One region of the Micromonospora sp. LZ34 genome, then DNA from elsewhere that is predicted to be linked to it. Evidence: riboswitches for the same ligand, from Rfam matches in the RefSeq annotation. Region 1 holds a riboswitch; each other region holds the start of a gene.
The links. Region 1 has a riboswitch for S-adenosylmethionine ahead of ACVCAH_RS24970 (hypothetical protein). Riboswitches for the same ligand answer to the same signal wherever they lie in the genome.

Region 1 (10,192 bases):
CGTGACCGCCGCGCTACCACTGGCGGTGGTGGGTCTGTTGTGGTGGCTGGCGAACAAGACGTGGCGGGAGCTGGAGACAGCGACCGTGCCGCACGCCTCCCCCGAGGAGCGAGACCGGACGCCGCTGGAGGACCGCCGGATGTGGAATGGCGCGAGCCAGGTGCGGCAGCTGCGATCCGCCCACGTCGCGGCGGGATTCGCGCTGGTCGGCGTTCTCCTGCTGGCGCCCTTCGCCGGCCAGGGTCGGGGCCTTCGCGCCGTGCAGCCCGAGGCGACCCTAGAGTTCGCCTGGGCTGGGGCCGCGGTTGTCCTGTTCGTGCTGGCGCTGGGCCTGCTCGGGCTGACCGTGGTGCTGGTCTGCCTACGCAACGATCGCCCCCGGCCGGGCGCGGCCGGTGAACATGACGGCCGGCCGGATCTCTACACGCACCTGCCGTGGCTGGCCCTGGTCGTGAGCGTTCTCGCAGCGGTGGTGGTCTGGCAGCCCGGCGTCAACTTCTCGGTGCGGGTGGCGGGCGACGCGCGTACGCAGTTGCCGTGGCTCGCGGGGGCGGTCGAGGTGCTGGCCGCGGCGCAGGTCGTCCTGCTGCTGGCCGTGCTGGTCCTCCTGCTGATGCGCCGCGCCTGGACAAGGGGAGCGAGCGCGGGGGCGGAACAGTCACCGGCGTGGTCCGGGCTCGCGACCCCTGCGCTGATGATGTTCGCGGTGGTGCTCGCCGGTGCCTTCGCCGCCGGCCTGGCCCTGGCGGTGGCGCATGTCCTGGGCAAGCCGGCACCGACCGACCGTTCCTCCGACGCCTTCGTCGTCCCGCTGGTGTACTTCTGGGGGGCGGCGATGGCGGTCCCGGTGGCCGCGACCGTCCTACTGCTGGCGGGTGTCCTGGTGTGGCTCGTGCGGCGCAGCGCCCACACGATGCTGCGCGACCACGTTGTCCCGGCCTATTCGACGGAGAAGGTCGCGGAGGCTCTCCGGACGCCGCACGACCCGAAGCATGCCGAGACCCTTCGACGCGCACGCCACATTGCCGCCGCCTGGTCCCGCGCAACTGCCAGTGACGTGGGTGAACGGGTCAGTGGTGGGTTCGCCGTCCTGGTCGCCGCTCTGACCGCCGCCGGCGTGGTCGGTTACCTGGTCGACCGAAGCTGGGTCTACACACACGCGCGCTGGGCGGTCAACATCGGCGACCTGCTGGTCGGTGGGTTCGCGGCCGGCCTCCTCTACGTCGGGCGTCAGGCCTACCGCAACCCTCGGTTCCGCCGGACCGTCGGCGTCCTGTGGGATGTGGGCACGTTCTGGCCGCGCGCCACCCATCCACTCGCGCCCCCGTGCTACGCCGAGCGGGCGGTCCCGGATGTCATCAGGCGCATCAAGTACCTCGGCTGCACCTGTGACGGTCGGGTCTTGCTGTCGTGTCATTCCCAAGGCACGGTCATCGGTGCGGCTGTGGTCATGCAACTGACCTATGCGGAAAGCGCACGGGTCGCCCTGCTCACCTACGGCAGCCCGCTGCGTCGGCTCTACGCACGCTTCTTCCCCGCCTATTTCGGGCCCGCTGCGTTGTCCCGTACCGGTGCCTTCCTGGTGGGCAGGCCGCTGGACATCACCGAGAGCGCTCGGGCCCGCTGGCCGTGGCGCAACCTCTATCGGCCCAGCGACCCGATCGGCGGGTGGATTCTTCGCGACGTCAAGGCGGTCGAGACAGGCGGCGACCAAGGGGCCGCCGCAGGCGTCGCGGGCGCCACGCAGGACGTCGACCGAAGGATCATCGACCCGGTGTTCGCCAGGATGGCAGGCGACAGCTCGTATCCGGCCACGCTCGGACACTCCGGCTACGCCGATGACCGGGCCTACGGAGAGTGCGTCGAGCTTCTCCGCGAGTTACGCCGGGGGTGACCGGCGAAGGCAAGGAAACGACCATGACCAGGTGGCGGCGGTGCTCGACTGTAAGAGCGACCTGCTGCAGGGCGACCCAGTGGGCTGCTGCTACGTCGCGGCGATCGGGTATCCGATCGCGGCGATGTCCTCGTGTACCTCGGCGACAGTCAGGTGAGGTTCAGGGCCGGTTTCACTGCGTCGGTGAGCGGCCGTGGGCGGGTGGGGTGTGGCGACGAGGCTGCCGGGTAGGGGTGGAGAACGGCGAACGAGGAGGTGCAGCATGCCGGAGAAGCATGAGCAGGCCGAGCAGATGCGCGAGTACGTGCCGTCGACCGTCGCCCGCTCGGATGACAAGGCGGTACGGACCTAAGCCCGCACCGTGACCATGGGGGTCAGGCCCCGCTTACAACCGCACCAACCTCTTGATGTCGACGGGCTTGTCGTCGGCGAACCCGTCCTCCGGAACTACTACGGTTGAGGGCTGGGAGACGAGGCGCCGTTGAGGGGGTTCGCGTCAAGATCCCTGCCGATCGTTTGAGGGTCCCACAGCATTCGCGGCACCCACAACCACGCGAGCTTGCCCGCTTGCACCAATGCGTTCAACGCAACAACGACCGCGATGCCCACGACGGCACCGAGTACCGCGCCGAAGCCCGGTGATCCGTCCGCTGGGGCGTTGCCAGCGATCGCCCATACCAGGTTCTGGACAGCGACCGATAGCAGCAGGATCGTCCCGGCCACCCCTGCGGTGGTTACTATCGTCCGCCGGTGAGCGTCACGGTTATTTGATTCCCCATGCGCCGATCGTCGCGTCGCCTCTCTTCCAACGGCGAAAAGGACCGGACCGGCTACCGTGACGGCGCCCGGAGTGAAGAGCACGACAGCAACCTTTGTGGCGGTGCTCCATTGCTGCCACCGAGACCTCCGCAGTTCGGGGGCACCCTCGCCTTGGGCGCGCAGGTCATGTCCATGCCCTGGTACGGCAAGAAGGGCCAAGTGTCGCGCAAGTTCATTGACGGGCATCGGAAAAAGACTTGGCCCGAACGTGAATAGCGCGACGCGGGCTTCGTCGGCGTACTCGGTTGCAGCCGGTGAGTAGCCGTTCAGGCTGAAGAACAGCACGGTCGGCACGTTGAACGATGCCCCTCGCAGACGTTGAACGTCAGGGCGTCCGACCGGCACCGCGAGGGCCTTCACTTGAGCCGTCGCCCCTGTCGCAATCACGTCCAATCCCCGGTCCGCACCCGCACCGGTCAGAGCGGCGTCTTTGAAGCCGATGGCTCGCATGTACGTAACGGCCGCCTGTTCGGCGTTCTGCCACAACGTCCCGGGATACCCGGCATCCTCTGGCACGATGCGAACCTCCGTTCTGACCTAGGCGTGCTGGCCCTCGCCGGCGTACGTGTCTCTGTTACACCGCCTGAAGGTCTTCCTCGAACACGCCCTCGCCCCGTCCTACCCGCGTAGGTTTGAGCCTCGATCCTGCTAGAGGAAGAGTCGGTGCCCCAGGGACCGGTCGTCCAGAAAGCCTTCCGCCTTTTGTGCCGGCTGCCGCCGCCCGCCTCGCCGTCGTCTAGCGGCCTGCCAAGAATAGATCCGTCGCACGATGGGGAGGAACACGTTGAGGACGAGGATTAGGGCCGGGCACCGCGGCGTTTGCTGGACCGGTTCTCGGACTGGGGCCCGGAACTGATCGACGGCTACGAGGAGCCGCCCTACGACGAGCCGACGCCTGAAGCTGGCGAAGCTCGGTAAGTGGAGCGCTAGCGAGCCAGCACACAGATCCTCTTCTCGCCCTCCGAGTTGCTGCCCGATGAAAATCTGGCCCCTGTCGCTCCATGGACGGATGGTGCACGCACGTTCGGGATTCATGGCGATACGGAGGATGACGGTCCGCATCGGGCCGACGAGGATCGGGCAATGAGTGTCTTCCTGACCGAACTCGATGCACGGGCACGGGGTGAAGGGTTCGCGGGACGGGCTCGGTGCGCAGGCGGTGTGGTCTGCGATGGGCCGACCGCTGGTCGGCAACCGACCACCGTGACCGACTCCCTGCCCGGCTTCACGACATTGCTCGTCGGGTTGCGCCTGGCGGAGCGGGCCGTGGCCACCGGCTACCTCGAGCCTGAAGACACCGGGAACGCCTTCCTGATCTGGGAGCAGATGGCCCGGGTACGCCCGCCACACCGTGCACGGTCACCGCGGCTTCTTCGGTCTGCAACGGATCGCCGCGCGTGCGGCCAAGGCCGGCGGCAACGGCGGTAAGCGTCGTTCGGTCCGTTGCTAGAGAAGCGGATCGCTACGAGTTCCACCTCACAAAGGCGGACAGGCAGTAAGCGCCGCCGACCCGGTGCAGCACTGCGGCGTCGAGCCTGCTGGGTCCGCACACACGCGCTCGCCGATCAATATCGGCGACCTGCTTGTCGATGGGTTCGCGGCCGGCAGCTCCGCGCCCGAGCGGCAGCTGACTCGGGGACGTCCCTGGAGGCGGCGGGCCTACAGCACGTGCTGCGGCGGTCAGTGCGGCTTGCTCTGTACCAACCACGAAGCCTGCACCGGCCGCTTGTGAAAGGTGAGGCTCGCCCGCGTGTCCGGCCATATGGGTCTGGGCCTGTGCCGACGCGTACCGGCCGCTGATGGCGCTGTGGGTGCATAGCCGCATGTCGCCGCCGCTGGTCGGCTGGCCCACGGTGAGGAGCCCGTCGCTGTCGAGGGTGCGCAGCAGCCGGTGGCTCGGCGGCCGGCACCGGTTCGCGGCGCGTCTGGTGGCTTCATCGCCGCTTTCCTTGTGGGTGAAGGGCGGACCAACGCCGCTGCTGATCGCGATGCAGGGCACCATCAACAGCAGCCGCGCCGGGCTGGCGGTCAACGCGCCGAGGATCGGAACCGGGTCTGGGCTTGCCGCAGGCTGCTGAGATCGTCGGGTACCGGCACGGCGCCGTAGCGGTCGAAAGCGTCGACGCTGGCCCCGAGCGATGGCGGCCACCGCCGCTGCCACTCGACCAGTCGCACGGTCGGGCCGGCTGCGCGTAGTGGCCCGGCGAGCCGTTCGAACTCCACCGCTTGCCACTCGCGCAGCGCGTTCCAACGTCGCGTCGCGGCCATCAGCGAGCCGGCGACCTCGGTGACCGTGGCCCCCGGCGGCTGGACCACGTCACCGTTCATGATCGAGTGACGGCCCAGCGGCAGTGCGCTGCGGTGGCCGTACCGCTCGCCGACGACCTGCGAGACGTGCCGGCAGGTCTCGCAGCCCAGCCACGACGACCGGGTTCGGGTGGTCACGGTGTCCCGGATGCACAGGACACACAGGTCGAGGTCACTGGAGATGTCCTGCCCCTGTCACTGTTGCTCCCAGTCCGGCGTACGTGGCTGGCAATTGCACCGCTGCTCGCGTGGGACTCCACCGCAGAGGTCCCCGCAGGTCAGGCAGACCGCGAATGCGGCCAGATCCAGCTCTTCGAATGGCACGACGAACTCGCCTTCCGGTGCCTCAAGGCACCCGCTCTTGCCGGACCGCAGCTCGCGGCCGACCTGGTCTTCTCCCGGGGGCACCGTGCGCGGGTGGCGCGGTTGCCGGGTCAGCAAGCCGGGAGGCTTGACGCTGACCACTCGTGACGTCCAGGAAGCATAGAGATCATCGACGCCGGTAGCAACCATGGGGGAGACGTGCGACGACCGCGGTGGGGCGGTGGCGTCGGTCGAAACTGTTCGCCGGCGGCGAGGCGGAGCCGGGCAAGCACGTCGGCAGCTTCCCGGGTCTCCTCGTGCTGCGGGCCGTATACGACGCAGAGGTCGTCGTGCAGCGGCTGTAGCGCGTCCGCGGCCTCGGCGGCCTTGTCTTCGGAGAGCAGCAGCATGCCGATGTTGCGGCGTAGGTCGAGGGCTGTGGGGGAGGCGTCGCCGGAGGCGGCGCGTACGTCGGTCAGCACCTGCCGGAACTGGCGCAGGGCGGTGGTGGCTTGGCCGAGTTCGGCCCGGCAGTGGGCTGCCTCCCGAAGGCACTCCAACGCGTCTTCGCTGGTGGGGCCGGCGGTGTGGGCGGACGCGGCGGTGAGGGCGTCGAACTCCGGCAGCGCGCGCCGGAAGTCCCCACCGATGACGAGAATGGCGGCGCGCCGTGACCGCAGCCCCAGCACGCGGGCACTCTCGGCGCCGAGCGCGGCGCTGGCGGCGCCGATCACCTGCTCGAGCACCTCCGCCGCCTGGGCGAAGCGTCCATCTTCCAGCAGCTCGTCGGACTGCGACACAGCAGCCTTGATCGCGTCTCGAACCCCGGTCCGCAGAATCGCCACCGGGTCAGCGGCCGACGTCTCACTCCGCGGCGCCGGGACCACGGGCGCCGGCTCGGGCCGGCGACGCGGCAAGTTGGATCGGCGGTACACCAGCGTCGGGTCCGGCATGGTGCTGGTCTGGGCTCGGAGGCGGGCGGTGTCGACTCGGGGTAGCGGCAGGAAGGGCAGCAGCCGCTGGTAGACGTCGTAGTCGTCCGCAGGCCGGTCCTCGGGGGCCTTGGCCAGCAGCGCGAGCACCAGCTCCTCAATCGCCCCGGGCACATCGGGGCGGAGCGTCCGCAGGGGAGGTGGCGGCTCGCTGACGTGCTGGCGCCGCAGCTCGTAGTCGCTGCCGCCGGCGAAGACCCGCCGCCTCCGGCGAGGAGTTCGTGCAGTACGCAGCCGAGGGCGTACAGGTCGCTCTGCGGCGTGATATTGCGCGCCCTGGATCTGTTCGGGCGGCATGTCGTGGTGGGTGCCGATAGGGCTGCCGGTCGCCGTGAGCCGGGTGACATCAGTGCGCAGATGGCGGCGATGCCGAAGTCGAGAAGCTTGACAGGCCCATCAGCGGTGACCAGGGCGTGGAAAGCGCTTCCGTGGTCGCTCTAAACCTACGGTGCTCATTTCGATGGGTCGAAATTTTTGGCGACACCGCTTCACGGGCGCGGACATTCCGTCCCACTTGCGGGGTGCCCTGCTGGGGTATCGGTGGGGTACAAGCTTCGTGCCCGCCGCCCGCGCCACATGTGTAAGGCCGTTGCCGCCATTGCCACCAGCAGCCCACAGACCGCGGCAAACGGCGCTCCCAGCATGGTCAACGCGGTGGCGATGAGTCCCGCCGGCAGCCAGGTCCACACCGGCACCGTCCGTGGTTGTCCGCCACGGCGCCGCCGCCACGCCTCAGTGACCATCGGGATGATCAGAGGAGGCAGGGTCGCGGCGAGCACGGTCAACCACGGCAGCAGCAGCCGGTCAAATCGCGCCGCCGCCAGCGCCGCGCCGGGAATGGCCACGATCAGCATCGCCACCGTCGTGGACAGCCGCGACCACACGCCGCGCAGGGCGAGGGCACCGGAGAAGGTCGTCGTCAGCGCAGGGGCGAACACAGCGGCGGTGACGAACAGACTACCGTAGGCCGCCATGCCCTCGCTGTTGCTGATAACTGCGACCACGTCGGCGGAGCCGGTGTGCAGCCACACCCCGGCGCCCGCCGCCACGACGAGCAACGCGGGTACCACCAGCAGCAGCACGCACCAGGCCAGGTCACGGCGGGTGGCCAGGCCGCGGCTGAAGTCCGGCGCACGCAGGGCGAACACTGAGACATATCCGCCGATGGCTGCGATGTCGGCGGCGGTGGCCAGGCCGCCGATGTGCGGCGTGGCAGGGGAGGTATCCGGCCGCAGCCGGATCACGCACACCAGGACCAGCGCGAGCGCGGACAACGTGGTCAGCACAGCGATCCGGTTACCGAGCCGGGGCGAGGCGTACGACGCGGCGAGCACCGCCGCGGCGAGCAGCAGCGCGGCGATCGGACCGGGCAGCCCGGTCACCGCCGCCAGCGAGGCGCCACCCAGGCCCACATTGAACCCGTTCCAACCGATCATCGCCGCGCCCAGCACCGCACCGAGGATCGTCCGGCTCGACGGGTGCAGATAGTGGGGAGCGACTTCGGTGAGTGTGCCACCCTCGCCATACGGCGGTCGTACGCCCAGGGCGCCCTGCCCGAAGAGAAGGACCGCCATCAGCGCGCCACCGCACAGCAGGGCGATGACCGGCACCGCGCCGCCATGCCGCTGAGCGATTTCCGCCCCGAGGATCAGCGCCGCTGGGGCAGCGCCGAGCCCGAGCCACGCCCCGGCGGCATCGGTCCACCGCCGGGGCGTCTCTGCGCCGGTCAGTGGTTGGCTCCCGACCCGAGCAGGTTGCGGATCTCGGTAGACAGGCGGTCGAACCGTTCGTCGACCATGACCTGGGCGTAGTTGCGCTCGGCCGGCAGTTCGACTTCCAAGGTACGGACGATGCGTCCGGGGCGCGGGCTCATCACCTCGACCCGGGTGCCGAGAAAGACGGCTTCGGCGATGGAGTGGGTGACGAGCAGGATCGTGGTGGCCGTCTCCCGCCAGATCCGGTTGAGCTCGGTATTGAGCTGCTCGCGGGTGAGGGCGTCGAGTGCCCCGAAGGGCTCGTCCATGAGCAGCACCCGGGGGCGGTGCAGCAGTGCGCGGCACAGGGCCACGCGCTGCTGCATCCCGCCGGACAACTCGTGGGGCAGAGCATCTTCGAATCCCGTCAGCCCGGTGAGCTCCATAAGCTCGTCTGCCCGCCGGGCTGAGGTCGCGGCGTCCATGCCCCGCATCTCGGCCTGCAAAAGGATGTTCTTGCGGGCGCCACGCCATTCCAGCAACGCGGCCCGCTGGAAGACAAAGCCGATCTCCTTCTGCGGCTTCGTGACCGGCTGCCCCATGAGTGAAACCGAACCGGCTGTCGGCTTCACCAGCCCTGCGACGACCTTGAGCAGCGTGGATTTGCCGCAGCCGGACGGTCCGACGATCGTCACGAACTCGCCGGGCTTCACCCGCATGGTCACGTTGTCGATTGCCGTGGTCTGCGCCCGCTTGGACTGGAACCGCACCGTCAGTGCCTCGATGTCCACAGCAGTTTCGGTCAGCGTCGATGGAGTAGTCGTCACGATTTGGCAGCCCCTTGCTGGCGTCGTTCCATGCCGGCCTAAGCCCGGCCGGCGATCGAGGCGTCCCAGTACTTCGATGGAGCGCCGGCGTCCTTGAGGTCGGCGTACTGACCCATAAGGTCGATCGTTTCGGTCCATTTCGCCTCGGCGTTGACCCCCGGCGCGCCGGCAGATGCGTCCAGCAGCGGCAGCGCCAGGGTCAGTTGCTTGACCAGCACCTCCTTGGCTGGCTCGTTTTCGGCCAGCTCGGCCATGGCATCGGCTGCGGCGGTGAGGTCCTTGGCCGCCTCGGTCCACGACTTCTGGGTAGCGCGCACGAACGCCTTCACCATCTCCGGGTCCTTGCTGAGCGTCGCATCGTTGACGACGAGACCGGTGCCGAGCATGTTCATGCCCCAGTCGGTGTAGAGAAGGTAGTTCACCTTCTTGCCGGTCTTCGCCTCGATCGTCGGCGCCTGGTCGTGGAAGAAGCCCATGATCGCGTCGACCTTGCCCTCGGCGAGTGCCGCGATCTTGCCAGCCCCGTCCACGTTGACGACCTTCACATCACTGGCGGCGAGGCCGTTGGCCTTGAGCCAGCCGGGGAAGGTGGCGTACATGGCGTCGCCGGGGGTACCCCCGACGCTCTTGCCCTTCAGATCGGCAGGCTTGGTGATGTTCTTGTCGGCGAGAAACTCGATCGACGCGGGACCCTTCTGCAGGAAGACGCCCACGCTCTTGACCTTCATCCCGGTCGAGACGCCCTTGATTAGCGGCGGCGTGTCGGCCCAGCCGAAGTCGGTCTGCTGCTGCGCAACGGCCTGGATGGTCTTGCCCGAACCACCGCCGGGCAAAATTTTCAGGTCGATCCCCTCAGCCTCGTAGAAGCCCTTTTTCAGACCGTAGTAGAACGGTGCGTGCTCTCCGTAGGGCACCCAGTTCAGGGTCAGGGTGATCTTCTTCTTGCCGCCGGCGGAGGTGTCGGTGGCTTCGTCGGAGCCGCCGCATGCGGCGGTGGCGGCGACCAGTAAGAGGCTCGTCGCAACGTAGAGGGTTAGACGTTTCATCGGTGATGCGCCTCCTTGCGGGGGGCTATTGGCGGGTCAGGACGTGGTCAGGGGCACCCCGGAGCGCCGGCTGGCGTGCCAGGGGATCAGCAAGGCTTCCGCCGCCTCGACTACGACGAACAGGACGATGCCGATGAGTGACATTAGGATCAAGTCGGCGAAGAGCAGTGCGGAGTCGAGGTTGCCGGAGGAAAGCAGGAGCACATAGCCGAGGCCCTGGCTCGCGCCCACGAACTCGCCGACCACCGCACCGACGACCGCTAGGGTGACGGCCACCTTGAGGCCGGCCATCAGGTGCGGAAGCGCGTTC
Region 2 (10,192 bases), on a different contig from region 1:
CGACGCGTTCTGCAGCGCCGAGCGGGTCACCTTGGCCGGGTCGATGATGCCCGCGGCCAGCAGGTCCACGTACTCGCCGTTGGCGGCGTTGAGGCCGTGGCCCGCCTCCAGGTTGCGGACGTGCTCGACGACCACGCCGCCCTCGAGGCCGGCGTTGACGGCGATCTGCCGCAGCGGGGCGTCCAGCGCGATCTTGACGATCTGCGCGCCGGTCGCCTCGTCGCCGGTGAGGTCCAGCTTGTCGAAGGCGGTCTTGCCGGCCTGCACCAGCGCGACACCACCACCGGGGACGATGCCCTCCTCGACGGCGGCCTTCGCGTTGCGCACCGCGTCCTCGATGCGGTGCTTGCGCTCCTTCAGCTCGACCTCGGTGGCCGCGCCGACCTTGATCACCGCGACGCCACCGGCCAGCTTGGCCAGCCGCTCCTGCAGCTTCTCCCGGTCGTAGTCGGAGTCGCTCTTGTCGATCTCGGCCCGGATCTGGTTCACCCGGCCCTGGATCTGCTCGGCGTCACCGGCACCGTCGACGATCGTGGTCTCGTCCTTGGTCACCACGACCTTGCGGGCCCGGCCCAGCATGTCGAGGCCGGTCGCGTCGAGCTTGAGGCCGACCTCCTCGCTGATGACCTGGCCACCGGTGAGGATGGCGATGTCGGTGAGCATGGCCTTGCGGCGGTCACCGAAGCCCGGCGCCTTGACGGCGACCGACTTGAAGGTGCCCCGGACCTTGTTGACCACCAGGGTGGCCAGGGCCTCGCCCTCCAGGTCCTCGGCGATGATCAGCAGCGGCTTGCCCGACTGCATGACCTTCTCGAGGATCGGAAGCAGGTCCTTCACCGACGAGATCTTGCTGTTGACGATCAGGATGTAGGGGTCGTCGAAGACGGCCTCCATACGCTCCGGGTCGGTCATGAAGTACGCGGAGATGTAGCCCTTGTCGAAGCGCATACCCTCGGTGAGCTCAAGCTCCAGGCCGAAGGTGTTGCTCTCCTCGACGGTGATGACGCCTTCCTTGCCGACCTTGTCCATCGCCTCGGCGATGATCTCGCCGACGCTGGTGTCACCAGCCGAGATGGAGGCGGTGGAGGCGATCTGCTCCTTGGTCTCCACGTCCTTGGCGAGCTTGAGCAGCTCCTCCGAGACGCTGGTCACGGCGGCCTCGATGCCCCGCTTCAGGGCCATCGGGTTGGCGCCGGCGGCCACGTTGCGCAGGCCCTCACGAACCAGGGCCTGGGCCAGGACGGTCGCCGTCGTCGTGCCGTCACCGGCCACGTCGTCGGTCTTCTTCGCGACCTCCTTGACCAGCTCGGCGCCGATCTTCTCGTACGGGTCCTCGAGCTCGATCTCCTTGGCGATGCTCACACCATCGTTGGTGATGGTGGGGGCACCCCACTTCTTCTCGAGCACGACGTTGCGGCCCTTGGGGCCGAGGGTCACCTTCACGGCGTCGGCGAGCTGGTTCATGCCCCGCTCGAGGCCGCGGCGCGCCTCTTCGTCGAACGCGATCATCTTGGCCATACGGCGTTGTCCTCCTGGACACTCACGGGCCACCCGAGTGTGTGTCCCGGATGGGCCGCCTGGTGTACGCACCTTGGGACGTCGCCACCGGACGACGGCGACGCCTCCACGGCCGGGCCGGATAGCCCGCGACGACCGGCCACGTGCCCCGCCCGCGGTTTCTCCGCCGGCGCGGCCGCGGCCCCACCGCCCCGACCATTGGCACTCACAGGTTGCGAGTGCCAATGACCTGTTTAGCACTCTCCCTTGGCGAGTGCAAGCACGATGGCGCCCCTCAGCCGAGTTCGCCGGCCAGCCCGGCCGCGTTCACCGGACCCTCGTGGGCCCGCTGCTCGGCGTACGTGGCGACCAGGCCGACCAGCTGGGCGAGGTGGGCCGGCAGCGCCAGCACCGCGGCGGCCAGCGCCACCAGCACGACGCCGACGGCCGAGCCCGGGGACTCCAGCGGGGTGGTGCCGAACGGCAGGGAGCCGACCGCCTCCACCATTCCGGCCGCCACCGTGCCGACGATCACCGCCGCCGCCACCAGCGCCACCCGGCCGAGCACCAGGCCCAGCCGAGCGTGGAACATCCGGTACGAGCGGTCGATCGGGGGCCGGCGCTCGAAGAGCCAGACCGGGCCGGCCATGCTCAGCACGAACGCGAAGTAGATGCCGGGGATCACGCAGAAGCAGAGGCCGAGGCTGATGATCAGGGTCAGCAGCAGGGTCCAGCCCCACAGGCCGGGCGCCCGGCGCAGGCCGTAGCGCAGCGCCGCGCCGAGGCTGACCGGCTCGCCGGCCGCCTGCCGGGCGATCACCCAGGTGCCGGCGGCCCAGCCCACGCTCTGCACCAGGCCGACGAGCAGGCTGCCGCCGATCAGCACGCCGAGCAGGGTGGCCAGGTCGGTGAGGAACGTGTCGGGCAGCGCGTCCGGGTTCTGGCGGGCGGCGGCGTCCCAGTCGGCCGACGGATCGACCAGCAGGCTGAGCACCGAGAGCGTCGCCGCCGGCAGCACCTGGGTCAGCAGCAGGATCGGCAGCAGCAGCCGCCAGCCCCGGCGCACCGCGCCGACGCATCGGCTGAACCACCCGCCGAGGCCCGCCCCGGGCGGGGTGACCAGGGCGTCGGCCGGGTCGAACCCGGGCGGGTACCAGCCGTGGCCCGCCGGGGCCGGATAGGCGAAGGGAGCGCCCGGGTACCAGTGCTGCCCGCCGTACGGGCCGGGCGGCAGCGCCCACCCCTGCGACGGTGCGGCCGGGTCCCACCCCGGTGCCTGGTGGGCGGCGTGGGGCGCGGCCGGATCCCAGCCCGGAGCCGGGTGTGCGGCCTGGGGCGGGTGAGCGGGCATTCCCCCGGCCGGCGGTTGCGGCGCGGCCGGATCCCACGCCGGTGCCGGGGCGGTCGGATCCCAGCCCGGCGGCTGGTGGGCCGCGGGCGGCGGCGGTGCGGCCGGATCGACGGGCGGCGGCACACCCGGGGCGGAGCTCGCGGGGACGGCGTGGCCCGGGTCAGGGTCGCCCGGGCCGGAGGCGCCCGGTACCGGGGACGACGCGTCCGGGGGCGGCTGGTCGGACATGAACCCTCCTCAGCGACAGCTGGAACGGCTCATGATCTTCCCTGGTGCGGCGGCGCACCGCAGCCCCGCCAACCCCGCGCGTCGCGGAGGGCGCCGACTCAGGCGATGACGCGCACCCGCTCGGCCTGCGGGCCCTTCTGGCCCTGGGCGATCTCGAACTCGACCCGCTGGCCGTCGTCCAGCGCCTTGTAGCCGTCCATCTCGATCGCGGAGAAGTGGACGAAGACGTCCTGCCCGCCGTCGACGGCGATGAAGCCGTAGCCCTTTTCGGCGTTGAACCACTTCACGGTGCCCTGTGCCACGGTGCACTTCCTCACTCTGCGCGGCGTACCACAACCCGGGCGCCGGCACGCCGGCATCCCGGAACCACCGCTCCGGCGATCGGCGACGACCGCTGAAACGGGTGACCGAAATCGCACGCTACACGAGGCGTGACTGCGGTGCACGACCGCAAATCGGGCATATTCCGAATGATCGTCGGCGCGTCGGGATCGTCGTACGTCGTTGTGGTAGGCATGCGGGCATGACCAGCGATCCGGCCGGGCCGGGCCGGCGGCCGGCGGAGGTCCGGCGGGTCCGGCCGCGGGACGCCGCCCGGATGCGCGCGCTGCGCCTGGAGATGCTCGCCGACGCGCCGCTGGCGTTCCTGGAGACCATCGCCGACGCGGCGGCCCGACCGCACGCCGACTACGCCGCCCGGATCGCGTACACCTCGACCGGCACCGACACTGCGCAGTTCGTCGCCGACCCCGGTGGCCGGTTCGTCGGGCACGCCGGAGGCACCACGATGCCGGCGGAGCCCGGACTCACCGTGATCTACGCGGTCTACGTGACCCCGGCCTGGCGCGGCAGCGGCCTGCTCGCCGAACTGGTGGAGGAGGTGGCGCAGTGGTCCCGGGCGTGCGGCCGGCCGGAGCTGATGCTGGAGGTGGTGGTCGGCAACGACCGCGCCTACCGGGCCTACCAGCGGCTGGGCTTCGTCGACACCGGCGTCCGGGTACCGCACCCGACCGTCCCGGCCCTGACCGAGCTCCAGATGCGCCGCCCCGCCTGACCCCTGACTCGGGGACCCGACCCGAGGCAGCACCCCGAAGATCAACACCCTCGGGCCGGAGTCGTCACGCAGGACGACCCGGGAGGGTTTCGGGGGCAGCCCGCCCCGCGCAGGGATCAAGCCTGACCGCCCGGAGCGGGGCGGGCTGCCCCCGAAACCCCCAACCGCAACCTCAGACGTGCCGACGCGACTGCACGATCCGGAACCGGTTCGCCACGTACGCCCCGTCGGTCAGCGCCGCGTTCGCCGCCGGGTTGGCGCCGCTGCCGTGGAAGTCGGAGAAGGCCGCCGACTGGTTCACGAAGACCCCACCGGTCAGGTTGCAGGACAGGTGCACCCCGACCTCGATCGCCGCCGCCTCGGCCGCGTCCAGCACCGCCTCGTCGGTGGAGTAGACGCCGGCGGTGAGCGCGCCCTTCTCGCCGACGGTCTTCCGCATGATCTCCAGGCTGTGCTCGGTGGAGTCGGTGGGGATGACGAACGAGATCGGCCCGAACCACTCCCGGCCGTAGGTCGCGGTGTCGTCCGCGCCGACCTTGACCACCGTCGGCGTACGGACCACCGCGCCGGGGAAGGCCGGGTGCTCGACGGCACGCGACTCCAGCACCGGCTCGCCGACCTTGGTGACCTCGTCGAGCCGCTCCAGCACGCCGTCGTTGACGATCGACCCGGTCAGCTCCACCCCGCGGGCCGGGTCGGCGGTGAGCTTGCCGACCGCCGCCGCGATCCCGCCGGCCACCTCGTCGAAGCTCTTGTGCCCCTGGTCGGTCTCGATGCCGTCCCGGGGGATCAGGATGTTCTGCGAGGTGGTGCACATCTGGCCGCTGTAGAGGGTCAGCGTGAAGCCGAGGTTGCGGCACATGCCGGCGAAGTCGTCGGTGGAGTCGATCACCACCGTGTTCAGGCCGGCCTTCTCGGTGTAGACCGCGGCCTGCCGGGCGTTGGCCTCCAGCCAGTCGCCGTACTCGGTGGAGCCGGTGAAGTCGACGATCTTCACGGCCGGGTGCAGGGCCAGGGTCGAGGCGAGCTTCTCGCCCGGGGCCTCGGCGGCCAGCAGCACCAGGTCGGGGTCGAAGCCCGCCTCGGCGAGCACCTCGCGGGCGTAGCGCACGGTGACCGCCAGCGGCAGCACCGCGCGCGGGTGCGGCTTGACGATCACCGGGTTGCCGGTGACCAGCGAGGCGAACAACCCCGGGTACGAGTTCCAGGTCGGGAAGGTGTTGCAGCCGATGACCAGGCCGACCCCGCGGGGCACCACGTGGAAGGTCTTGGTCATCCGCAGCGGGTCGCCCTTGCCGGCCGCCTTCTCCCAGCCGGCGGTGCCCGGGTGCCGGGTCATCTCCGCGTACGCGTAGGCGAGCGCCTCGAGCGCGCGGTCCAGGGCGTGCGCGCCGCCGGCCTGGAACGCCATCACGAACGCCTGGCCGCTGGTGAACTGCACCGCGTTGGCGAGCTCGAAGATGTGCTTGTGCAGCCGGTCCAGGATCTCCAGGCAGACACCGGCCCGGGCCTGCGGCCCGGCGTCGCGCCAGGCGGGCAGGGCGGCGGTCGCGGCGGCGACCAGTTCGTCGGCGCCGGCGTGCGGGTAGTGGACGTTCAGTGCCACGCCGAACGGACTCGTCTCGGTGGCGACCCGGTCACCGGAGCCGGGCTGGTCGAGGGGGAAGTCGGCGTTCAGGTACGCCTCGAAGGCGGCCTTTCCGTCGGCGGCGGCGGTCTCGCCGTAGACCCGAGGGCTGGGGGACTCGGGGTAGGCGGACCAGTACCCGCGCTCCGTGATCGCGGTCAGCGCCCGGGTGAGGGTGTCGGCGTGCCTGTCGTACAGGGGGTGCGGGGTCTCCGTCATGCCCGCCATCATGCAACAGGAAGCACCAGGATCAGTAGGGCAGTGTCACAACTCAGATCGTCACAGGGTGAGCTGCCAGTCGGTCCAGCCGTCGACCGGGCGGAACCCGAGTTGCTCGTTGATCCGCACCATGTGGGCGTTCTCGGCCGCGTTGAAGGTGTCGATCGCGCGGACCGCCGGCTCGTGGGCCAGCAGGTGACGCAGGTTCTCGATCTTGGTGAGCAGGCCCAGCCGGTGGCCGCGGTGCCCGGGGTCGACGATGGTGATCTGCTGGAACGCGTGCCAGTCGGCGGACGCGCCGACGTCGAGCAGCGTCCAGGCGACCAGCCGTCCGGACTCCTCGTGGCGGACCGCGGTGTGGTACTGCCGCCGGCCACGCGCGTCCAGCGCCCGCTCGGTGCCCCGGATCCGTTCGGCGTCGACCCGCTCCGCCTCCCAGTGCAGGTCACCCAGGGGTGAGTCGGTCATCAGCCGGCTGTCGAGGTAGGCGATGTCGGCGACGTACTCCTCCGGGGTGCTGCCGCGCCACTGGACCGTCCGGTAGCCGGCGAACCGGCCCCGCGCGTCGGCGAGCAGCGCGTCCAGCCCGGCGTGGTCGAGCCCGGCGGTGTCGAGCCGGCGCCGAACCTCCAGCAGCGCCGGGTGCGCGCCCAGCGCGGCGGCGAACGCGGCTCCGGCCGCCGGCCGGGACAGCCCGCCGGGCAGGGCCGACACCGCCATCCCGACCACCCGCTTGCGACCCCGCTCGCGCAGCAGCCGTACGCCGTGTTCGTGCAGCGCCCGGCCGACGCCGCGCCGCCGGTACGCCGGGTGCACGATCAGGTCGGCGGTGGCGTTGTCGGTGTTGTCGAGTTGCGGGAGGTCGAGAGCGAGGTAGCCGGCCGGTACGCCGTCCAGTCGGGCCAGCGCCCAGAGCGCGGCGTTGCCCGGCATCGGGTGCCGGACCGAGCCCTCGAACCGCCGCCGGCAGAAGGGCGGGAAGTCGGGCAGGTCGGCTTCGTTGGCCGCGGCGCCGACCCGGTACGCGGCGTCGATCGCGGCCTGGTCGGTTGCCTCGATCGGCGCGATCGTGATGCTCATGCAGCGAGGGTGCGCCGGAAAGGACGATCGGGCCAGCGAATTTCGCCGGCCCGATCGGACGTTGGTCGGGAGGGACGCTCGCACAACGCCTCCGGCGTTGGGTCGCAAGGACTTCGCAAGTCTTTCGGCGAAACGCCCTCCCGCACGGAGCATCTTGCGCCGCCCGGTTCCTACCGTCAAGTCCCCGAGGGCGCGTTTTCCGCACCCAGAGCGAAAAGCCCGTTACCCGGCGGATCGGCCGCATCCCCCGTCCGGGTGATCCGCCCTCCCGCGACCAGCGGCGACCGGCACCCACCGGGTCGCGACTCCCGGCTGATCCACTCCGTCTCCCGGAAGTCGCGGTCTCCGGCCGGGCCGGATACCGCGACTTCCGGGATGCCGTGTCGATCTCGCCGACGTCGACCGCCGGCCGGCGTCGAGCGGTCGCGGGCGGACGGTCAGCCGAGGAGGCCGGCGTCGCGGGCGGCGCGCAGCGACGGCTTGATCCGGTGGGTGGGGCCGACCTGGCCGGCGACCGCGTCGAGGGTCTTCAGCCCTTCGCCGGTGTTGAAGACCACCGTCTCCGCGGCCGGGTCGAGCCGGCCGGACTCGACCAGCTTGCGCAGCACCGCCACGGTCACCCCGCCGGCCGTCTCGGCGAAGACCCCGGTGGTACGGGCGAGCAGTCGGATGCCGGCGCGGATCTCGTCGTCGTCGGCGTACTCCATCCAGCCGCCGGTGCGGCGCACCGCCTCGAGCGCGTAGAGGCCGGCGGCGGGATCGCCGATGTTCAGCGACTTCGCGATGCCGGTCGGCTTGACCGGGGTGATGGTGTCGGTGCCGGCGTGCAGCGCGGTGGCGATCGGGTTGCAGCCGGCCGACTGGGCGCCGAACACCTTCCAGCCGCCCGCCGGCGCCTCGACCAGGCCGATCTCGACCAGTTCGGCGAACGCCTTGTCGATCTTGGTGAGCAGCTCCCCGGAAGCCATCGGGATCACCACCTGGGCGGGGATCCGCCAGCCGAGCTGCTCGGCCACCTCGTAACCGAGGGTTTTGGAGCCCTCGGCGTAGTAGGGGCGCACGTTCACGTTGACGAACGCGGTGTCCTCGAACTCGTCCGTCTCCACCAGTTCGCCGCAGAGCCGGTTCACGTCGTCGTACGAGCCGTCGATGGCGACCAGTTCGCCGCCGTAGACGGCGGTGGTGACCACCTTGCCCTGCTCCAGGTCGCTGGGGATGAAGACCACGGACGGCGCGCCGACCCGGGCCGCGTGCGCCGCGACCGAGTTGGCCAGGTTGCCGGTCGAGGCGCAGGCGAACCGGGTGAAGCCGAGCGCGCGGGCGGCGGTCAGCGCCACCGACACCACCCGGTCCTTGAACGAGTGGGTCGGGTTGGCGCTGTCGTCCTTGACCCAGAGCGGCGCGGTGATGCCCAGCTCGGCGGCGAGGTGCGGGGCGGCGACCAGCGGGGTCAGCCCCGGGTCGAGGGTCACCCGGGCCGCCGGGTCCTGGCCGGCGGGCAGCAGCGCCGCGTACCGCCAGAGGTTGGCCGGGCCGGCCTCGATCTGCTCGCGGGTCACCTTGGCCAGCTCGGCGGTGTCGTAGTCGACCTCCAGCGGGCCGAAGCACTCGTAACAGGCGTGCTGGGCGGCGAGCGGGTAGCGGGCCGAACAGGCGCGGCAGACCAGGGCGCGGGCGGGGCTGGCGGAGGTGTCGATGCCGGAGGTGGCGAGCGTCGACGTCATGTCGAGGAGTCCTCTCATCTTTCCCCGCATCGCACTCTGCGGCGGGGACGGAATTGGCACCTGCCCCGCCGGTCGCTCAGCGGTGAGCGCGCGGGGTGGTTGCCGGGGCGTCGTCGGGCCGTATCCCTCAGCCCCTCTGGATGAGGTATGCAGTTGTGCCGTCGAGTCTATGCAATCCCCCCCGGGTACCTCTGCGGGGTTCCCACGGTGTGAGCGGGGTCCGCTACCGGGCCACCACGGCGACCTGGTCGACGACCGCCACCGGGTCGGCGACCGCCACGGCCTCCGCGTGGTTGGCCGGGCGCGGGCGGGCGGCGGCGCGCGGACGGGTGACCAGGTTGGCGGCGACCAGGGCGGCGATGGTCAGCGCCGCGCCGACCAGCTCCACCGCGACGGGCCGGTAGCCGCGGGCGGTCTGCACCGCGAACGTGGTCACCGGGACCAGGTTCATGAACAGCGCCGCGTTGGCCGAGCCGAGCCGCTGCACGCCGGTGTTCCAGGCCAGCACCGCCACCACGGCGGCCACGACGACGGCGTACGCCAGCTGCGGGGCGACCGCGACGAGGTCGGCGGCGGCCGGCGCGTGCTGCCAGCCGGCGAGGTCGGCCACCACGCTCGCGGCCAGCATGGCGACCGTGCCGGCGAGCGCGGTCAGGGTGGTGTAGCGCAGCGGGGACCAGTCGCCGAACCGGCTCCCGCCGTGGGTGTAGACGGCCCAGCCGAGCACCGCGCCGACCATCAGCAGCGCGCCCGTACCGAAGTCGCCGAGGCCGTCGAGCCGGCCGCGGGTGATCACCAGACCGACGCCGGCCAGTGCGACCAGCGAGAGGGCGAGCAGTACCGGCCGCGGCCGTACGCCGTCGCGTGCCCAGCGGATCAGCTGGGTGACCAGCGGGGTGGTGGCGGCGAAGAGCGCGATCTGCTGCGGGGCGGCGTGCCCGAGCGCCAGGTTGGTCAGCAGGTTGAAGCCGGCGAACCCGACGACGCCGAGTACCGCGACCTCGGTGGCCCGCCCGGCGGGCCGCAGCGTGCCGGCGCCCTCCCGGACCAGCAACAGCGCGACCAGGATCGCGGTGGCGAGGAGGTACCGGACGGTGGTCAGGTTGAGCGCGTCGACCCGGACCAGCGCGCTGGCCAGGACGGGGAACATCACCCCCCAACTGAGCACCGCGAGCAGCGGGAAGGCGGCGGCCCGAGAACGCATGGCGGCTCCTATGTTCGAGTATCGTCGAACCAACAGCGACGACCCTAGGAGGATGTTCGACGAAAGTCGAACAAGCGTTACACTGGTCACATGGAGCTGCACGAACCCGAGTTGCGCGAGGTGCCGGTCACCGCCGTGCTGGCCGCGCTGGCCGACGACGTCCGGCTCCAGATCGTCCGGGCGCTCGCCGAGGGCGGCGAGTCCGCCT
Region 3 (10,192 bases), on a different contig from region 1:
GCTTCCCGGGCGCCGCCGGCGGCCCAGCCGGGCCAGCACGGCGGCGGCCAGTGCGGCGGCGCCGGCGAGCGCCGCGAGGTATGCCTCGTGGTGCACCGGGGGGATGGCGCGGAGCAGCCCGAGCGCGGCGAGCACCAGCACCCCGGCCAGCCAGGCGCGGCCGGTGGTGCGGACCGCCGCCGAGCGGGGCAGCAGCGCCAGCAGCAGCGCGGGCGTGCCGACCAGCAGGACGGTCGACAGGCCCAGCGCCGGCCAGAGCCACACCACCCGGTCCAGCCCGCTGGCCAGCAGCACCTGGTCGGCCAGCCACCCGCCGGCCTGGGCGGGCACCGCGCAGCCGATGATCCAGCAGCCGGCCAGCGCGGCCGCCACCACCGGCCAGGGGCCGGGCCGGGGCGGCGCGGGCGGGGGCGGTGGCACGTACGGACCGGTGGGTGACGGGGGGCCGACCTCCATTCCCCAGACAGTACGGCCCGGACGTCGCCTGCCGTCCCCCAGCCACGACGGTTACGGTGGACGGGTGCGCGACCCGAACGTGTCCCGATCCGTCGCCGGTCAGCTCTCCCCGGAGCGCCGCGTCGACGACCTGCGCCGGCTCCGGGCCGAGCGGTTCGACGTGCTGGTCATCGGGGGTGGCGTGACCGGTGCCGGCGCCGCCCTGGACGCCGCCTCGCGCGGGCTGAAGGTGGCCCTGGTGGAGGCCCGCGACTACGCCGCCGGCACCTCCAGCCGGTCCAGCAAGCTGATTCACGGCGGGCTGCGCTACCTGGAGCAGCTGGAGTTCCACCTGGTCCACGAGGCGCTCACCGAGCGCGGCCTGCTCGCCACCCGGCTCGCGCCGCACCTGGTCCGCCCGGTCCCGTTCCTCGTCCCGCTCCCCGCCGGCCGGGGCGTACGCGACCTGCCGGGCCGGCTCTTCCGCCGCTCCTACTACGGCGCCGGGGTGGCCACCTACGACGCCTTCGCCGGCGTCTTCGGTGGCGGCCGGGGCATGCCGCTGCACCGCCACCTGACCCGGGAGGGGGCGCGGCGGGTCTTCCCCAGCCTGAAAACCGACGGGCTGGCCGGCGCGATCCGCTACTACGACGGGCAGGTCGACGACGCCCGGCTGGTGGTCACCCTGGCCCGCACCGCGGCCAGCCTGGGGGCGACCGTGGTGAGCAGCGCCCGGGCCGTCGGCCTGATCCGGCAGGCCCGCGAGGTGACCGGGGTCCGGGTGCGCGACCTGGAGGCGCCCGCCGGTTCGCCGGACGCCGAGTTCGAGGTCCACGCCCGCACCGTCATCGCCGCCACCGGGGTGTGGAGCGACGACATGTCCCGGATGCTCAACGACGTCGGGCTGCGCCCCGGCATCCGGGTGCGCGCCTCCAAGGGCGTGCACCTGGTGGTGCCCCGTTCGGCGATCACCGGCGAGACCGGGCTCATCCTGCGTACCGCGACCAGCGTGCTCTTCGTCATCCCCTGGGGCGGGCACTGGATCATCGGCACCACCGACACCGACTGGCGGCTCGACCGCTCCCACCCGGCCGCCTCCGCCCGGGACATCGACTACCTGCTCCAGCAGGTCAACGCGGTGCTGGACCGGCCGCTCACCCGGGACGACATCGAGGGCGTCTACGCCGGGCTGCGGCCGCTGCTGGCCGGCGAGGCCGACTCGACCTCCAAGCTGTCCCGCGAGCACGCGGTCTTCGAGCCGATGCTGGGGCTGCTGCTGGTCGCCGGCGGCAAGTACACGACGTACCGGGTGATGGCCTCGGACGTGGTGGACCGGGCCGCCCGCCGGCTCGGCGGCGTACGCCCGTCGCGCACCGCCGACCTGCCGCTGCTCGGCGCGGACGGCTACGCCGCGATGTGGCGGGACCGGGCCGACCTGGCCCGCCGGCACGGCGTCCCGGTCGGGGTGGTCGAGCACCTGCTGGAGCGCTACGGCACCCTCACCCTGGACCTGCTCGCGCTGATCGACGCCGACCCGCTGCTCGCCTCTCCGCTGGCCGGCGCGCCCGAGTACCTGGCCGCCGAGGTGGCCTACGCGGCGCGGGCCGAGGGCGCGCTGCACCTGGAGGACGTGCTCACCCGCCGGACCCGGATCTCCTTCGAGACCAGCCACCGGGGCCTGGAGTCGGCCGAGCACGCCGCCGAACTGATGGGCGCGGTGCTCGGCTGGGACGCGGCGGCCCGGGCCCGCGAGGTTGAGCACTACCGCGCCCGGGTGGCCGCCGAGCGGCAGTCCCAGCAGATGCCGGACGACGTGGCCGCCGACGCGGCCCGGCTGGGCGCGCCCGACGTCCGCGGCTTCGTCGCCGACCGGGGACCCGGCGAGGGTGCGGCCGAACTCCCCTCGTCGTCGCGGTGACCGAACCGGCCGGTAACTTAACGTAACGATTCGTCCGCTCGGCGGGTATCCGGCGCTACCTACGGTGGGGTAGGTTGCGGCGCGTGGTTCCCGCATACCGGTCGCGTCTGGTTTCGCTCTCCGTCGCCGCGCTGCTGGCCGTCAGCCTCGCCGGCTGCTCGCTGCCCGGCAACGCCGACGACGAGCCGACGGCCCGACCGGCCGACTCGGCACCGGCGCAGCCCGGGCTGGGCGGCGCGGCGACGATCGGCAAGGGCAAGGTCAGCCTGCTGCAGAAGCTCGGCTCCGGCGGCCCGCTGCGCACGCTCAACGTGGAGCCGGACGGCCGGTGGGAGTGCGTCGACTGCGCCGGCGACGGGGTGACCTCGTCGGGCGTGCTCAACGCCGAGCAGGTGCAACGGCTCCGGGTGCTGCTCGACGACCCGCGGCTGCCCCAGGAGACCGACCAGGCCCGGCAGTACCGGGTGAGCTGCATCGACGCGCTCACCTCCAGCCTGCTCACCTCGGTCGGCACGATCACCACCCAGGACTGCCCGGGCGAGGAGCAGCCGCTGGTCGGGTACGAGATCCTGCTGCTGCTCACCCAGGCCACCCCCGCCGAGCCCACCGCCTGACCGCCGCCCGCCGGGCGGCGCGGTCGCCGCGAGGGGTCAGAGCACCTTGCCGGGGTTCAGCAGGCCGGTCGGGTCGAGCGCGGCCTTGACCGCCTGGTGCACCCGGACGCCCACCGGGCCGATCTCGCGGGCCAGCCAGTCCCGCTTGAGCAGGCCCACCCCGTGCTCGCCGGTGCAGGTGCCGCCCAGTTCCAGGCCGAGCCGCATGATCTCGTCGAAGGCGCGCCGGCCGCGTTCCAGGCTCGCCGGGTCGGCCCGGTCGACCACGATGTTCGGGTGCATGTTGCCGTCCCCCGCGTGCCCGACCACGCCGATCGGCACGTCGCACTCGGCCGCGATCCGGGCCACCCCGTCCAGCAGCGCGGCCAACAACCCTCGGGGCACCGCCACGTCGTCGATGACCAGCCCGCCGTTGCCGCCCGGGAAGGCGTCCGCGGCGAACTTCTCCATCGCCGGATGGGCCAGCCGGCGGGCCTGCAACAGCGCCGCCGCCTCCACCGTGTCGGTGGCCGCGTAGACCTCGTCGGCGCCGGCCGCGGCGCACACCTCGGCCAGCGCGGCCAGGTCGTCGGCGGCCCGGGCGCCGGTGTCGGCGGCGGCCAGCAGCAGCGCCTGGGCGTCCGTGCGCAGCCCCATCGGCCGGTACGCCTCGATGGCCCGCAGGTGGGTCTGGTCGAGCAGTTCCAGCAGGCTGGGGGAGAGGCCCCGGGCGGCGATCCCGGCCACCGCGTCGCCGGCCGCCGCGGTGGAGGGGAAGACCGCGACCAGGGTCAGTGACTCGGCCGGCGCGGGTCGCAGCGCCACGGTCACCTCGGTGATGATCCCGAGGGTGCCCTCCGAGCCGACGAAGAGCCGGGTGAGGTCGTACCCGGCGACCCCCTTGGCGGTACGCCGGCCGGTGCGCAGCACCTCGCCGGAGGCGAGCACCACCTCCAGGCCGAGCACGTACTCGGTGGTGACGCCGTACTTGACGCAGCACATGCCGCCCGCGTTGGTGGCGACGTTGCCGCCGATGGTGGAGGACTCCCAGGAGCCCGGGTCGGGCGGGTACCAGAGGCCCTGCTCGGCCACCGCGGCGGCCAGCGTGGCGTTGACCACCCCGGGCTGGACCACCGCGATCCGGCTCACCGGGTCGATCTCCAGGATGGCGTCCATCGCGACCGTGCTCAGCACCACCGCGCCGTCGACCGCGTTCGCCGCGCCCGCCAGCCCGGTCCGCGCCCCCTGCGGCACCACCGGTACGCCGTGCCGGGCGGCCGCCCGGACCACCGCGGCCACCTGCTCGGTGCTGCGCGGCCGGGTGACCACCAGCGGCGTGCCGGCGGCGCAGAGATCGGCCTCGTCCCGCTCGTGCATCCGGAGCAGGTCCGGGTCGGTCAGCACCGCGTCGTCGCCGAGCGCGGCCCGCAGGTCGTCGAGCAGGGGGGAACCGGCCATGCGGGGAAGGCTACGGTCGCCGTCGGGCGATCATCAACCGGCCCCGGAGCGGGTTAGATTGGCCGCCATGCTGTATCTGGACCGGCCCGGCTGGCCGTGGCGCGAGCGGCTCTGGTCGCATCTGATCAGCGACGTCTCCCTCGCCGAGCTGCACGTCTTCGCCGAGATGCTGGGCGTGCCGCGCCGGGGTTTCGACCGGGACCACTACGACATCCCGGCCGAGCGGTTCGCGGCGGCGGTCTGGCTCGGCGCCCGGGTGGTGCCGAGCCGGGACCTGGTGCGGCTGCTCCGCGCGGCCGGCCTGCGCCGGCCGAAGCACCTGGTCAGGTCGGCTCCGGACCGGTCAGCGCGGCCAACTCGCGGGTGAGGTTCGCCCGGGCGGCGGCCTCCCAGCGGCGGGCCAGCGGGGGCAGCCGGAACAGCGCCGGCAGGGCCAGCAGGCCGGTGAGCACCCGGGCCCGCCCGGCCCGGAACGCCGGCTCGGGCACGTGCGCGTACTCCCGGCGGACGGCGGCGGCGTAGGCGTCGTACGCCGGGCGCGGCGTGGCCAGGACGGCCAGGTCGGCGTCGCAGAGCAGGGCCCCGTCGGCGTCGGCCGGGTCCACCGCGTGCCCGGCGGTGAGCAGCACCAGCCGGCGGACCTCGGCCACCGCGCCGGCCGGCAGCCCGAGCCCGGTGAGCAGGGCCCCGGCCAGCGCGGCGCTGTCCCGTTCGTTGGTGTCCCCCGGGGCACGGGGGTCGTAGACCGCGTCGTGGCACCAGGCCGCCAGGCGGACCAGGTCCGGCCGGTCGGCCAGCGTCGCGTACGCGTCCACGACGTCCAGCACCGCGCTCAGGTGCCGCGGCGTGTGGTAGTGCCGGTGCGGCTCCCGCCAGCGGGCCAGCAGTTCCCCCCCGACCCCGGTCAGCGCCGGGCCGTCGCGCGCCCCGCAGCCCCGCGCCGCCGCCCGCCACCGGTCGATCAGTTCCGCCACGCGGACGAGTCTGCCGCAGATCGCCGAAGGCGAGGATTCACCCGCGGTGGTACGGGTAGTCCCCGCCATGCCCTTGTCCCGGCACCGTACCCGCTCGCTGCTCCGCCGGGTCGTGCTGCACCGGCGCAGAGAGGACCCGGACGCCCCGCGGGTCGAGGAGGCCATGGACGAGCTGCGGCACCGTGGCAAGGCCACCCTGCACGACCGGCTGCACCGGGTGCGGTTGGCGATGGGGCTGGCTCTGCAGGCCGGGGTGGCGGCCGCGCTGTCCTGGTGGGCCGCGCACGAGTTGCTGGGCAATCCGCAGCCGGTCTTCGCCCCGATCTCCGCGGTGGGCACGCTCGCGGTCTCGGTGGGGCAGCGGTTCCGCCGGACCGTGGAGCTGATCATCGGGGTGGCGATCGGCGTCGCCCTCGGCGACTTCCTGATCTACCTGCTCGGCACCGGACCGTGGCAGCTCGGACTGGTGGTCACGCTGGCCGTCATCCTGACGGTCTTCGCCGGCGCGAGCGTGGGGATCGTCATCCAGGCCGCCGCCACCGCCGTGCTGATCGTCACCCTGAGCCCGTCCACCGAGAACCTGGAGATACCCCGGTTCGTGGACGCGTTCGTCGGCGGTGGGATCGCCCTGCTGGTGACCGCGGTCCTGCTTCCGCTCAACCCGCTCCGCGTGATCAACCGGGCCGCTCGACCCGCGCTGGACCTGCTCGCCGCCCAGCTGGAAAGCACCGCCGAGGGACTGCGCGACCGGGACCGGGAGCGGATCCAGCGGGCGCTGGAGCGGCTCCGCAACAACAAGGAGGAGCTGGCCACCTTCACCGAGGCGATCGAGGGGGCGAAGGAGACCGTCACCCTGTCGCCGGCCCGCTGGCACCGCCGCGACGAGCTCACCCACTACGCCGAGGCGGCCGACCCGATCGACCGGGCGATGCGCAACAGCGGCACCCTGATCCGCCGGGCGGTCACCCTGATCGAGGACGAGGAGCCGGTGCCGGAGCCGATGCCGGACGCGGTCGCCCACCTCGCCGAGTCGGTCCGGCTGCTCAAGCACGAGTTCGCCGTCGGCGAGGAACCGCAGAAGGCCCGGGAACGCTCGCTGCGTGCCGTCAGCGAGGCCGGCCGGGCGTACGCCCAGGGCGTCGGCTTCTCCGGCAGCGTGGTGATCGCCCAGGTGCGTACCACCGCCAGCGACCTGATGGTGGCCTCCGGGATCAGCCAGGAGGACGCGAACCGGTTGGTCCGGCAGTCCTTCGGCGACCGGGACCAGACCACCGGCGAGACCGAGCCGGAGCCCGCCCCGAAACCGCCGACCGCCCCGCCGGTGGGCTGACCCGGCGCCCTGCGTCCCGCCGCCGGGCGTCGCGCCCGGCAGCGGGCGCCGGGTGGGCGGTCGCGGCTCAGCCGAGGGTGGCCAGCGCGGCGAGCAGGGCGTCCACGTGCTCGGCCGTGCTGCCCAGGCCGATGCTGGCCCGCAGGGCGGTCGGCGGCAGGTCCCGCCGCCCACTGCGGGTCGCCGCCTCGCCGAGCAGCCGGCGGGCCAGCGGATGGGCGCAGAAGAGGCCGTCGCGGACGCCGATGCCGTGCTCCCGGGCGAGTTCGGCCGCGACCGCCGCGGAGTCCCGGCCGGCCACCACGAACGACACGATGCCGACCCGCGGCGCGTCCGGGCCGAAAGTGCGCAGCTCCACCACGTGCGGCAGCGCCGCGATGCCGTTTCGCAGCCGGGCCAGCAGCTCCTGCTCCCGGTCGTGCAGCGCGCTCCGGTCGGCGTCGGCGAGGGCGTCGCAGACCGCCGCCAGGGCCACCGCGCCGAGCAGGTTCGGGGTGCCCGCCTCGTGCCGCGCCGGGCCGGTCGCCCACCGTACGTCGTGGGTGGCCGCACCGACGTGGCTGGTCGCGCCACCGCCCGCCAGGTACGGCGGTGCGGCGTCCAGCCAGTCGCCCCGGCCGATCAGCGCCCCGGCGCCGAACGGGGCGTACAGCTTGTGCCCGGAGACCGCGAGGTAGTCCACGTCGAGGGTGAGCAGGTCCACCGGGGCGTGCGGGGCGAGCTGCGCGGCGTCCACCGCGATCCGGGCGTGGTGTCGCCGGGCGACTCGGGCCAGCTCGGCCACCGGCCAGCGCTCCCCGGTCACGTTGCTCGCCCCGGTGACCGCGACCAGCACCGGCAGGCCGGGGCTGGCGTCCCGGCGCAGCTCGCCGAGGGCGGCGTCCAGCGCGCGGACCGCCTCGCCCGGGTCGGCCGGCACCGGCAGCCGGACCGAGCCGCGCGGCCAGGGCAGCAGGTTGGCGTGGTGCTCGCCGGCGAAGGTCACCACGGTGGTCCCGGCCGGCAGCGCCCGGGCCAGCAGGTTCAGCGCGTCGGTGGTGTTACGGGTGAAGACCACGTGGTCGTCGGCGCGGGCGCCGAAGAAGTCGCCGACGGTCTGCCGGGCCCGCTCGTAGGCGAGCGTGCAGCGGCGCGACAGCGCCCCGGCGCCGCGGTGCACGCTGGCGTACCAGGGGAGCAGCTCGGCCACGGCGTCGGCCGCGGCCCGCGCGCACGGCGCGGTGGCCGCGTAGTCCAGGTTGATCTCGCCCGGCACGCCGAGCACGTCCAGCCGAGCCGGCGGGAGCGCGGTGGGGGTGCGGTACGACGGGGGTACGAGGGTGACGGTCATGGCACGACCTCCGGGTCCAGGGACCCCGGGGCGGGCGCAGGGCGGGGTCCGCGCTTGCCCGGCACGCGGATCGGGCCGGGCCCGGTCATCACCCGGGGCACCCCACCGCGAACCTCGACGAGGGTTGCCGGCCAGCAAGCCGGGGCTTGACGCTGGCGCTCGTGACCTGTCGGCAGCATAGCGGCCGCCGATGCGCCCGGACCAGCGGGCCGGGGATGACTACGCTGACCGCATGGCCGACACCCCGCCCGGCGCACCGCAGCCGCCGTCGCCCACCGCACCTGCCGTCGCCGTCGCGCCCGGCGGTGCTCCCGCGATGCCGGCCCGCCGGCTGGGCTGGCGGCGGATTCTCGTGCTGGTCGGGGTGTTCCTGCTGATCGCCGGCTGCGCGGTCTACATGGTGTCCGAGTTGAACGACGAGATCGGGCTCGACGCGCTGCTGATCGGCGTGGCCGCGGCGATCCTGCCGGTGCCGGTGCTGGTGGCCTGCTTCCTCTGGCTCGACCGGTACGAGCCCGAGCCACTGAAATACCTGGTCTTCTGCTTCGCCTGGGGCGCGTTCGTGTCCACCGCCGCCTCGCTGAACGTCAACCAGTACTCCGCCGGCGTCTTCGCCGAGTTGGGCCTGCCGACCGCGCTGACCGCGGTGCTGGTGGCGCCGTTCATCGAGGAACTGACCAAGGCGCTGGGGCCGATCCTGCTGCTGATCTTCCGGCGCCGGGAATGGTCCGGGATCACCGACGGCCTGGTCTACTGCGGGCTCTCCGCGGTCGGCTTCGCGATGGTGGAGAACATCCTCTACCTGGGCGGCTACGGCTACGCGTCGGGCGTGGAACAGTACGGCCCGGCGACCGGCGCGCAGCAGGTCATCGCGCTCTTCATCGTCCGGATCCTGGTCTTCGGCTTCGCCCACCCGCTGTTCACCTCGATGACCGGGGTCGGCCTGGGCATCGCCGCCCGTACCGGGGACCGCCGGGTCCGCTTCCTCGCCCCGATCGCGGGCCTGCTGCTGGCGATGATGCTGCACGGCACCTGGAACCTGCTGCCGACCCTCACCCAGGCCACCGGCCAGGCGCTGATCATGCTGTACGGCTTCATCGGGGTGATGGTGCCGATCTTCTTCGGCATGGTCGGGCTGGCGGTGTGGCTGCGCTCCTGGGAGGGACGGCTCACCGAACGCACCCTGCCCGACTACGTCCGCGCCGGCTGGCTCACCCCGCCGGAGGTGGCGGCGCTGAGCAGCCTCGGGCGCCGGCACGCGGCCCGGGTGTGGGCCCGCCGGGTGGCCGGCGACGCCGGGGTGAAGGCGATGCGCGGCTACCAGTTCGCGGCGACCCGGTTGGCGCTGCTGCGCGACGGTGCGCTGCGCGGCCTGGACCGCCGGCCGGTGGACCGGGAACGGACCGCGCGGGAGGAACGGGAGCTGCTCGACGCGATCAGCGCGTACCGGGCGTTCTTCGTGGGGAGGGATCCGCAGGCCCCGGCCGGGGTCTGGGACGGGCACCGCTACCACCTGCGCTTCCCGGACGGCTCCCAGCGGCCGGTGGAGGCGCCCGACGAACCGGTGGTGCCGATCCCGGTGGTGCTGGCCCCGCCGCCGCCCCCGGTCTTCCCGGCCGGCTACGGCCCGCCCGGCTGGCACGGCCCGCGGCCGGCCGCGCCGTGGCCGTCCGGGCACCCCTGACGCCGGCGCCGGGCGGCACCCCGGCCGGCCGGTCCCGCGGCGGCGGGGCGGGCGGCACCGGGCCGGTCAGGTCATCAGGCTGGTGAGGAAGTCACCGAAGCCCTGGAACATGGCCATTAGCCCCGCCCCGATCGACTTGAACATCTCCGCCGCGCCCTCCGGCCGGAACGCCATGAAGTAGATCAGGAACGCGACGAAGCCCCAGAGCAACAGCTTCTTCACCAGTTCCGGCATCGTCCCTCCCCAGGGCCGGTGGTGCGGCTGGCTTCCCGGCGGGGAGCGGTACAAACGACCCCGGCGGCGTCGGCGGCGCGAATGCGCCGGGCGTGGTCAGCGGCGTGACCGACGCGGGCCGGGCCGGCGGAACGGGCGGCGGGCGGGCCGGGTCAGAGGTAAAGGCCGGTGGAGTCGTTCTCCACCCGCTCGGCGGCGACGGCGTGCACGTCGCGCTCGCGCAGCAGCACGTAGCC

Region 2: linked by a shared signal. The riboswitch ahead of thrC (threonine synthase) and the one ahead of ACVCAH_RS24970 (hypothetical protein) in region 1 are both predicted to bind S-adenosylmethionine.
Region 3: linked by a shared signal. The riboswitch ahead of ACVCAH_RS01410 (aminotransferase class V-fold PLP-dependent enzyme) and the one ahead of ACVCAH_RS24970 (hypothetical protein) in region 1 are both predicted to bind S-adenosylmethionine.

Annotation. Positions count from the first base shown of each region.
Region 1 is NZ_JBRIQN010000027.1:21,865-32,056, forward strand. Features, by position in the region: gene ACVCAH_RS24955 (hypothetical protein) at 1-1,894, shown strand, start outside; gene ACVCAH_RS24960 (restriction endonuclease) at 2,345-3,229, opposite strand; gene ACVCAH_RS24965 (hypothetical protein) at 4,176-4,745, opposite strand; gene ACVCAH_RS24970 (hypothetical protein) at 4,742-5,158, opposite strand; SAM riboswitch class IV at 5,373-5,493, opposite strand; gene ACVCAH_RS24975 (tetratricopeptide repeat protein) at 5,455-6,405, opposite strand; partial or broken gene ACVCAH_RS24980 (hypothetical protein) at 6,438-6,725, opposite strand; gene ACVCAH_RS24985 (hypothetical protein) at 6,804-7,925, opposite strand; gene ACVCAH_RS24990 (ABC transporter ATP-binding protein) at 8,042-8,800, opposite strand; gene ACVCAH_RS24995 (ABC transporter substrate-binding protein) at 8,875-9,882, opposite strand; gene ACVCAH_RS25000 (ABC transporter permease) at 9,919-10,192, opposite strand, start outside.
Region 2 is NZ_JBRIQN010000001.1:284,111-294,302, reverse strand. Features, by position in the region: gene groL (chaperonin GroEL) at 1-1,518, opposite strand, end outside; gene ACVCAH_RS01355 (hypothetical protein) at 1,793-3,076, opposite strand; gene ACVCAH_RS01350 (cold-shock protein) at 3,175-3,378, opposite strand; gene ACVCAH_RS01345 (N-acetyltransferase family protein) at 3,600-4,130, shown strand; gene paaN (phenylacetic acid degradation protein PaaN) at 4,303-5,976, opposite strand; gene ACVCAH_RS01335 (N-acetyltransferase family protein) at 6,037-7,056, opposite strand; gene thrC (threonine synthase) at 7,494-8,780, opposite strand; SAM riboswitch class I at 8,792-8,927, opposite strand; gene ACVCAH_RS01325 (DMT family transporter) at 9,004-9,984, opposite strand; gene ACVCAH_RS01320 (ArsR/SmtB family transcription factor) at 10,075-10,192, shown strand, end outside.
Region 3 is NZ_JBRIQN010000001.1:297,819-308,010, forward strand. Features, by position in the region: gene ACVCAH_RS01375 (S8 family serine peptidase) at 1-456, opposite strand, end outside; gene ACVCAH_RS01380 (glycerol-3-phosphate dehydrogenase/oxidase) at 536-2,353, shown strand; gene ACVCAH_RS01385 (hypothetical protein) at 2,437-2,967, shown strand; gene ACVCAH_RS01390 (FAD-binding oxidoreductase) at 3,004-4,404, opposite strand; gene ACVCAH_RS01395 (DUF4031 domain-containing protein) at 4,472-4,771, shown strand; gene ACVCAH_RS01400 (HD domain-containing protein) at 4,728-5,378, opposite strand; gene ACVCAH_RS01405 (FUSC family protein) at 5,452-6,708, shown strand; gene ACVCAH_RS01410 (aminotransferase class V-fold PLP-dependent enzyme) at 6,776-8,038, opposite strand; SAM riboswitch class IV at 8,084-8,205, opposite strand; gene ACVCAH_RS01415 (PrsW family intramembrane metalloprotease) at 8,229-9,722, shown strand; gene ACVCAH_RS01420 (hypothetical protein) at 9,789-9,956, opposite strand; gene ACVCAH_RS01425 (GroES family chaperonin) at 10,109-10,192, opposite strand, start outside.